DNA from 2 places in the Ensifer sp. LC384 genome. Region 2 is predicted to be linked to the other one. Evidence: riboswitches for the same ligand, from Rfam matches in the RefSeq annotation. Region 2 holds a riboswitch; the other holds the start of a gene.
What was found. A riboswitch is a leader RNA that binds a small molecule or an ion and turns the genes downstream of it on or off. The one in region 2 is predicted to bind cobalamin.
Positions count from the first base shown of each region.

Region 1: linked by a shared signal. The riboswitch ahead of BC363_RS01870 (CbtB-domain containing protein) and the one ahead of cobU (bifunctional adenosylcobinamide kinase/adenosylcobinamide-phosphate guanylyltransferase) in region 2 are both predicted to bind cobalamin.

Region 1 is NZ_MBST01000001.1:389,819-394,011, reverse strand. Features, by position in the region: gene BC363_RS01880 ((2Fe-2S)-binding protein) at 1-112, shown strand, start outside; gene BC363_RS01875 (CbtA family protein) at 309-1,106, opposite strand; gene BC363_RS01870 (CbtB-domain containing protein) at 1,331-1,507, opposite strand; cobalamin riboswitch at 1,550-1,819, opposite strand; gene BC363_RS01865 (TetR/AcrR family transcriptional regulator) at 1,818-2,510, opposite strand; gene BC363_RS01860 (NAD(P)H-binding protein) at 2,614-3,444, shown strand; gene BC363_RS01855 (anthrone oxygenase family protein) at 3,441-3,920, shown strand; gene BC363_RS01850 (SDR family oxidoreductase) at 3,966-4,193, opposite strand, start outside.
Region 2 is NZ_MBST01000011.1:34,208-38,400, forward strand. Features, by position in the region: gene cobN (cobaltochelatase subunit CobN) at 1-524, opposite strand, end outside; gene cobW (cobalamin biosynthesis protein CobW) at 595-1,659, opposite strand; gene cobU (bifunctional adenosylcobinamide kinase/adenosylcobinamide-phosphate guanylyltransferase) at 1,663-2,187, opposite strand; cobalamin riboswitch at 2,325-2,780, opposite strand; gene BC363_RS11360 (adenylate/guanylate cyclase domain-containing protein) at 3,075-4,193, shown strand, end outside.

The DNA of each region.
Region 1 (4,193 bases), on a different contig from region 2:
TCTCTATTATCGAACCGAAGGCGGCAGCTTCTGCGACAGTTGCGTGCTGCTGGCGCCGGACGACCGCCGCGCGCGATTGCAAGCGCATCTGCTGGCATCGCAGCTCCGCTGAGGCGTTCAACGACAGAGCCCCTGACATCGATGATATCAGGGGCTCTGTTCTCGACGCTACTGCATAATTCCTTAAATCGGAATCGATTTAAGGACAAAATTATGCGCAACTCAAAGTGTTACAGCGACCTTTGCGCGTCTAAATAGACGCGCGGCGCTGTAGGTCCTGCCAACCTTTGGCCGGCAGGGCTTGTCTGTTACGCCTTGGCGAAACGATCGTTGATGAAGCCCGACACGACGCCGAGAACGATCCAGAAGGCAAGCGTGGTGGCAAGGGCCGCCACGGCGAATTCGGCGCCGAGCACGGCCGGCACATTGCTGGAGATGTCCGACGGTTGCGGCGCGCCATAGACATGCGGTGCCGCGACCAGCACGAGGCCGATGATCTTGGCGACGATCTCTTGCCGCAGCACCAGCAGATAGAGGCCGGCTGCCGACAGCAGCACGGTCGCACCCCACCAGACCTGACGGTCTCCTAGTTCGGCGGCCGGGAAGCCCGGCAGTTCCGGCGGCAGGCCGATTGCCGGCAGCATGTGTACGGCTAGCCAGCCGCAGGCGCCCCAGAGTGCGCCGTTCCTGAGCGTGATCGGGTAACCGATGACGAGGCTGACGCCGGCGAGCAGCAGCGCGAAGCCGGAGCCGGTCACCAGATTGGCGATCAGCGTGCCGGAGAAGCGGCTCATGCCGAACATGATGCCGCCTTCCTCGTGTTCGCCCTCATGGGCGTAGGCGGGCGTGATCGGCGACAATGCGTCGAGCAGCGCACCAAGCGGCGAAACCGCCTTCAGCGACGAATGCTGGTCGTGGCCGGCAGCTGCCGGCTCGGCCGTTCCCGGCTGTGCGGCGGCGGGCTGCTCACCGGCGGCCGGTGCCTCACCTTCGAATTCTTCCGCATGCAGGATCAGCGGCACGACGCGCAGTTCCTGGGCGCCGGTCATGAAGACACCGGCAATCAATCCAGCCACGATCGCGGCCAGAAGCGTTCTGACAATCATTTTCGATATCCCTCGATAGCGGCGCGCCATGCACTTGGCAGGCAGCGCCGTGTCCCCTTGGCAAATATGCGAACGGCTCTGCCCGGCAGACCTTCAATCTGCATCAGACGCAGATAAACGCGTCCGGCGCTGCGATTCCGATTGAAGGAATTATGCAGCAGCCGGAAGCGTTTTTGTCCGCAGCTATGTCGATGCGGAACGCATGTCGCGTCCCTGAACATCGCTTAGTGGCAGGGGAAGCCATAGGAGTGGCGGGTGTCGTGCGCGGTATCGTGCAGCACGGCCGAGTTCGCCAGGCCGGCGCCGAAGACGAGGAAGCCGCCGATGAGGAGCGCGATGATACCTGCGGTCAGACGATCGCTGAGGGAGAGCGGAATGCTCGAAACTGTAGATGTAGCCATGACAACCTCCGTGATGGCATCGGGATATTTCCCGGTTTGGGCCCTATGCCCGTATCGACTGGCAGGTTTCCTGGCTCAGGACGTCGGGTGAGATCACCCTGGATTTGCCTCGCCTTCCCAGATCAAGGGCCGCCCTCTCGCGGTCTCGTCTCCAGTGGCTTTTTCCGGATCGCTCCGGAACGGCGCATTCACGTCGCTCTACAGTCGCGGGGTCGGCCGTGATTTGAATGCCCAGCATGGGTCCATCCGTCACGTTCCCGTTTACTCCCGAAACGCGTTCGCGTTGCGAGAACCAATCGATCCATGATGATTAGGATCGCACCCCGGAGATGTCAATTGGACTTGCGCCGCGGCCCGGCCCATCCGCGACAAAATCCCGAAGGATCATGCGTTTATAGGCTTCGACGATCTGGTCGCCCTCTGCCCGGTCGACGGAGACCGCAAGCCGCATCGTGCAATCGCCCAGATGCATGATCAAAAAGGCAGCGCTGTCGATCGTTTCACGCGGCGTGTCGGGCGCAAACCGCGCCCAGACGTCAGCAAGCAGCCGGCCGCCGGCGCGGCTTTGCGAAAGGTCGATCTCGCGCAGCGCCTTGTCGGCCTGCATCGCCGACCAGATGTCGCGCATCACAGGCTCGGCCAGGAACATATCGTAATAGATGTCGAACAGCACAGAGAAGGCGTCACGAAGTTCTGCGATCGACGTCACCTTGGCAAGCTCGGCTTCGATGCACTCGCGGCAGACTGCATTGTAACGCTCGGCCAGCGTGCGCACGATCGCCGCCTTGTCGGGGAAGTACTGGTAGAGAGAGCCGATCGAAATTCCAGCCTTTTCAGCAACTTCGCTCATGCGCATGGCGTCGCTGCCCTTCTCCTGAATGATCGCCGTAGCGCAGGCAAGGATTTGCTCGACGCGCTCGCGGCTGCGTTTCTGGCTCGGCGTCCGGCGCAGCGCGGTCACGTCGTCAGCGGGAACCGCAGCTGGGCTTATCTCTAGAATCATGAGTGATGCTCACATTTTGACTTGACTCCTAAAATACGAGGATTTATCACATTTGCAAATGTGAGAGTTGCTCATATTTGTGAATTAACCTCAGGAGGAAGTGATGACTGACAAACTCACACTGGTTTTGGGCGGTACGGGCAAGACGGGGCGGCGGATCGCTGCCCGCCTTCAGGAGCGCGGTGTTGCCGTGCGCATCGGCGCCCGTTCGGCGTCGCCTTCCTTCGACTGGACGGATGAGGCGACCTGGGCGCCCGTGCTCGAAAATGTCGAGCGCATCTACGTCTGCTATCAGCCGGATCTGGCGGTGCCGGGCGCCGTCGACGTCATTCGCAAATTCTCGAGCCTTGCCGTCCGCTCGGGCATCAAGCGGCTGGTGCTTCTGTCGGGGCGCGGTGAGGACGAGGCGGAAGCAGCTGAGCGCGAGTTGCAGGCCTCCGGCGCCGACTGGACGATCATCCGGGCAAGCTGGTTCTTCGAGAATTTCAGCGAGGATTTTTTGGCCGATGCCGTTTGCAGCGGTTCCGTCTTCCTGCCGCCGGATGAGATCACCGAGCCTTTCATCGGCAGCGACGACATTGCCGATGTCGCGGTTGCAGCACTTCTGGACGACGGGCATATCGGCAAGATCTATGAACTGACCGGCCCGCGACTGATGACCTTTGCCCAGGCTGTGGCCGAGATCGCCGCGGCTGCCAACCGCCGGATCGCTTACCAGTCCGTGCCGGTTGCCGACTTCACCGCGCAGTTGCGGGCCGATGGTTTGCCTGATGACTATGTCGAACTCATCCGCTATCTCTTCACATCGGTGCTCGACGGACGCAATTCGCAACTGACGTCCGATGTCGAGCGCGTGCTTGGGCGTAAACCGCGCGACTTCGCCGACTACGCCCGGGAGACCGCTGCAACAGGTGTCTGGAGTATTGCCGCATGATCCCGCTGATCCCCGCTCTGGCGTTTGCCGCCGCGATCGGCTCCGGCCTGATGGCCGGGCTGTTCTTCATCTTCTCGGTCTGCATCATGCAGGCGTTGTCGCGGCTTCCGGCGGAGCAGGGGATCGCGGCGATGAACGCCATCAACGTGGTGATCCAGAATCCGCTGTTCCTCAGCGCCTTCATGGGTACGGCGCTTCTGGGGCTGGTCCTGGCAGTTGCTGCTTTTGTTTGGGGAGGCGAGGGCAGCCTACTGCTGGCAGCGGGCGGCATCGTTTACGTCGTCGGCGTGTTGATCGTCACCATCGTCTTCAACGTACCGATGAACGATGCGCTGGCGGCGGCCACGCCCGGGCAGGCGGCGACCGAAATCTGGCAGCAGCGCTACCTGACCGACTGGGTCTGGTGGAACCATGTGCGCACGATTTCCTCGATCGGTGCGCTGGCCCTCTTCATTCTGGGCTTTGCACGCAGCTGAAGACCGCGCGCCGGCGGACTTTTTGAGATCCGCCGGCTGTCTCCATCAGTCGACCAGCGAACCGCAGGTCAGATTGGCAATCGCCCCTGTCATGGCGCCAGCTCGGTCCGAGGCGACGAAGGCGGCATAGTCGGCGATCTCGTCGAGCCTCGGGAAGCGCCCAAGCAACGTGCCGGTCTTCGCCCGCCCGTCGAGCATCTCCTCAACGGTCGTATCGAAGCGGTCCGCAAAGCCTTGAAAGACGGCGCGTGCGTGCGAAACCGCCAGCGCCTC
Region 2 (4,193 bases):
GCCTTTAGGAGCGGCTTTGCCGGTTGTGGCTTCTCTGCGCCCGAGATCAGCGCCTCGGCATAGTCGAGGAACAACCCGGCATTGTCGGCGCCGCCCTCGGTGAAATAGGCCCAGAGGCGCTGCCGGTCGTCGGGCTCGACGGTCGAAAACGGCTCGAGGCCAGGGTCCGGCTTGTCGTCGCCGGGCAGCACCGCGATCTGGAAACGGTGGGTGACGGCGGCGGCATGCAATGCTTCCAGCACATAACGGAAATAGCTGGCGCCACCGAGCGGCCTGACCACGATGAGCTTCGCATGCCTTGCCGTGCGTTCGACATAGGTGTCGACCGACATCGGATGCATCAGGTTCATCAGGCTGGCGATGCGCAGGCCCCGATCTCCGTCGCGCCGGCCATGGGCCGCTGCGATCGACGAAAGCTCGGTGTCGGCGGCCGACAGGAAAAGGATGTCCGCCGGCGTTTGCCCCAGGTCGATCGCCTCGTTGCCGTCGGCGATCGTTCCTTTCTGGGCGAGAAGCAGATGCATTGTTCTGTCCGTTCAAGCAATTCCAGGAAACGTGTGAAACGCTTTCCTGGAATTGCGTTGCTTCAAAGAGTTAGGCGAGCGCGGTGATGGCGGCGCGCACCGCTGCTTCGTCCATATCGTGCAGGCCGATGACGACGAGGCGCGTGCCGCGCTTTTCGCCGGTCGCCCAGGCACGGTCGTAATACTGGTCGATACGCGCGCCAACGGCCTGGATCAGGAGCCGCATCGGCTTGCCGGGCACATCGGCAAAGCCCTTCAGGCGCAGCACGTCATGCTCGGCGATCACGCCCTTGAGGCGATCGATGAAGGCTGCCGGATCGGCGATCGCGCCGAGCTCGACGACGAAGCTGTCGAACTCATCGTGGTCATGCTCCTCGCCGGCCTCATGCTCCATCTCGTGGTGAGACTTGCGGTTGGCGATATCGCTTTCCGTGCCGACACCGAGGCCGAGCAGGATGGCAACGGCCACTTCGCCGTTCTTCGCCTCGATCATCGTTGGCTTGCGGCTGGTGCGCGAAGACACCTCGTCGCGCACGGCTTTGAGGCCGGATGCGTCGATCAGATCGGTCTTGTTGAGCACGATCAGATCGGCAGCGGTCAGCTGGTCCTCGAACAGTTCCTCGATCGGACTTTCGTGGTCGAGATTGTCGTCCTCGACGCGCAGCGCATCGACCTTGTCGTGGTCATCGGCAAAGCGCCCGGCGGCAACTGCGGCGCTGTCGACCACGGTGACGACGCCATCGACGGTCACTTCGCTGCGAATGTCCGGCCAGTTGAAGGCGGCGATCAGCGGTTGCGGCAGCGCCAGACCCGAGGTTTCGATGATGATGTGATCCGGACGCTTTTCGCGCTCGAGCAGCTTGGTCATGGTCGGGATGAAATCATCGGCAACCGTGCAGCAGATGCAGCCATTGGTGAGCTCGATGATGTCGTCCTCCGAGCAGGCCTCCGCGCCGCAGCCCTTCAGCACGTCGCCGTCAACGCCGAGATCGCCGAACTCGTTGATGATCAGCGCGATGCGCTTGCCGTCAGCGTTCTGCAGCAGGTTGCGGATCATCGTCGTCTTGCCGGCGCCAAGGAAGCCGGTGATGACGGTCGCCGGGATCTTGCCCTGGTTGGCTCTCGCAGTGGTCATGGATCAACCCTTCATTTTCAGCGGCAAACCGGCCGCGACAAAGTAAACTTCCGCAGATTTCTCCGCAACGATCTGGTGAAGCCGGCCGGCATGGTCGCGGAAGTCGCGGGCCATGCGGTTCTCGGGCACGATGCCGAGGCCGACTTCGTTGGAAACAAGGATCAGGCGCGCCCGCGCCTCAGGCAGAAAGGCGGCCAGGGCGGCGAACTCCGCCGCCATGTCGCGTCCTTCCATCATCAGGTTGGTAACCCACAGCGTCAGGCAGTCGACGAGAACCACGCGGTTTCCGTCATCGATGCGTGTCAGCAGCGAAACGAGATCGAGCGGCTCCTCATGCGTCGTCCAGCCATCGCCGCGCCTTGCCCGGTGATGGTCGATGCGCTCGCGCATCTCGTCGTCCCAGGCACGGCCGGTCGCGACATAGTGCATGTTTAGCCCCGAGGCTTCGACGAGCCTTTCGGAAAAGCTGGATTTGCCGGAACGGGCGCCGCCGAGGACGAGAACCGGCCCGGCACTGGAATTGCTCATGTGCGTTGCGGCCTCATGTGCTTGGTAGCGAATTCGTGCGGCAACAGGATTTCACCGCGCCTAAGGCGCGTTCGGGAAACGATCTATGAGCCAAGACAACCTCCGTGATGGCGTGGGAAGCGGGCTTCCCTTCGGGCGGAATGCCCCTGTCGGACGGCAGGTCTCCTGGCTCACGGCGTCACGGGTCCACTGCATCGTGCCCCGTTATGACGCGAACACCGATGCCTGGGCCCGAACGGCCCGCCTCACCTTCCCGGCGCTTTCCGGTGCCACAGCGAACCTTTGCGCGTCGTCTCCGACGCGCGGCGCTGTGGGCGGTTTCGTGAAAGGCGGACGATTCGTAGAAGAAGAGGCGTCCAACCCGGCTGATCACGAAGCCACGCCAGTGGCTTTTCCGACTGATTTCCAAACCACCTGCGATTGCCCCATGCAATCGAACGGAAGCCGGCCTTCAGCCCGATGGCGAACCCTGACCGTTCTACAGTCGCGGGGTCGGCTGCGATAAGGATGCCCGATTTGGGTCCATCCGTCACATTCCCAATTATTCCCCCGCATCGCCACGATCCGGGGAAACCATCCAACATCCGATGATTAGGAAGCGGGCGCACCAAAGTCAATCGACGCGTGCGACACGCCACCCATCGAGATGCGGCACGCGACAATTCGCCAGCATTCAGTCGCACATGCCACCAATCAAGGCCGGGGCGCAAAGACACCCTGGCTCCGAATGCGGTCGCGAAAGTTGTGCGGGCGCGGAGAGGTTTCCCGCGATACGAACTCGATCTCAGGAAACGGAGGATATTCCGCAGCAAATGAAGTATATTTTAGCAATACAAGATATTTCGACAAAGTAATCGACAAAGCGACTTCGTTTATCCGGAAGGCAAATGGAACGCAGGCTTGCTGCCGTGATGATTGCCGACGTTTCCGGCTATGGGCTACTCAGCCAAGCCGACGAGGAGGGCACTTGCGCGCGCTTTCAGGCCGATCTGCACGAACTGTTCGAACAAAGGATTGCCGCGCATCGCGGGCGGTTGATCAAGACCATGGGCGACGGCTTGCTGGTCGAGTTCCACAGTGTCGTCGAGGCGGTCCGCTGTGCGGTGGAGGTGCAGCGGGCGAAGTCCGAGAGCCGCGGCGTCGATGAGCGCCGGCTGGAATTCCGTATCGGCATCAATCTCGGCGACGTTATCGTTGAGGGCGACGACATCCAAGGCGATGGCGTCATCATCGCCGAGCGGCTGCAGAGCCTGGCCGAACCCGGCGGAATAGTCATCTCCGGCACCGCTTACGACCAAGTTGAGAAGCACCTGGACGTCGGCTTCGTCTTTCTCGGCGAACAGCGCCTGAAGCATATCGAAAAGCCGGTGCGGACCTACCGCCTCTGGCTGGGCGAAGCTCGCCCCAGCGGTGCAACCGTCACGGGACGCCGCATAAGACGCTGGGCAACGCTCGTAACGCTTGCTGTGGTGCTCGGCGTCGCTGGCGGTGTGGCTTGGTGGCGGTCGTGGGAGCCGGCCATGGAAGCAGCCTCGAGCCAACGCTCGGACCTGAGCCCGCCGGATAAGCCGTCGATCGCAGTGCTCCCGTTTGCTAATGTGAGCGATGATCCCAAGCAGGAATATTTCGCCGACGGCATGACCGACGGCCTCGTTACCGAGCTGGCCCAGGTGTCCGGTTTGTTTGTCATCGCGCGCAACTCGACCTTCACCTACAAGGGTAAGGCGGTGACGCCCAGGCAGGTGTCCGAGGAACTCGGTGTCAGATATGTCCTCGAAGGCAGTGTGCAGCGCGCCGGAGAACAACTCCGCATCAATGCCCAGCTCATCGACTCACTCAGCGGAGGACACGTTTGGGCCGGAAAGTTCGACGGTTCACTCGCCGATGTCTTTGCGCTGCAAGACGAAGTGACGCGCGGGATTGCGGATGCTCTTGCACTTCGGCTGAATCCCGACGAGCAGATGGCCTTTGGGCGCAAGGAAACGACGGTCCCGGCGGCGTTCGAT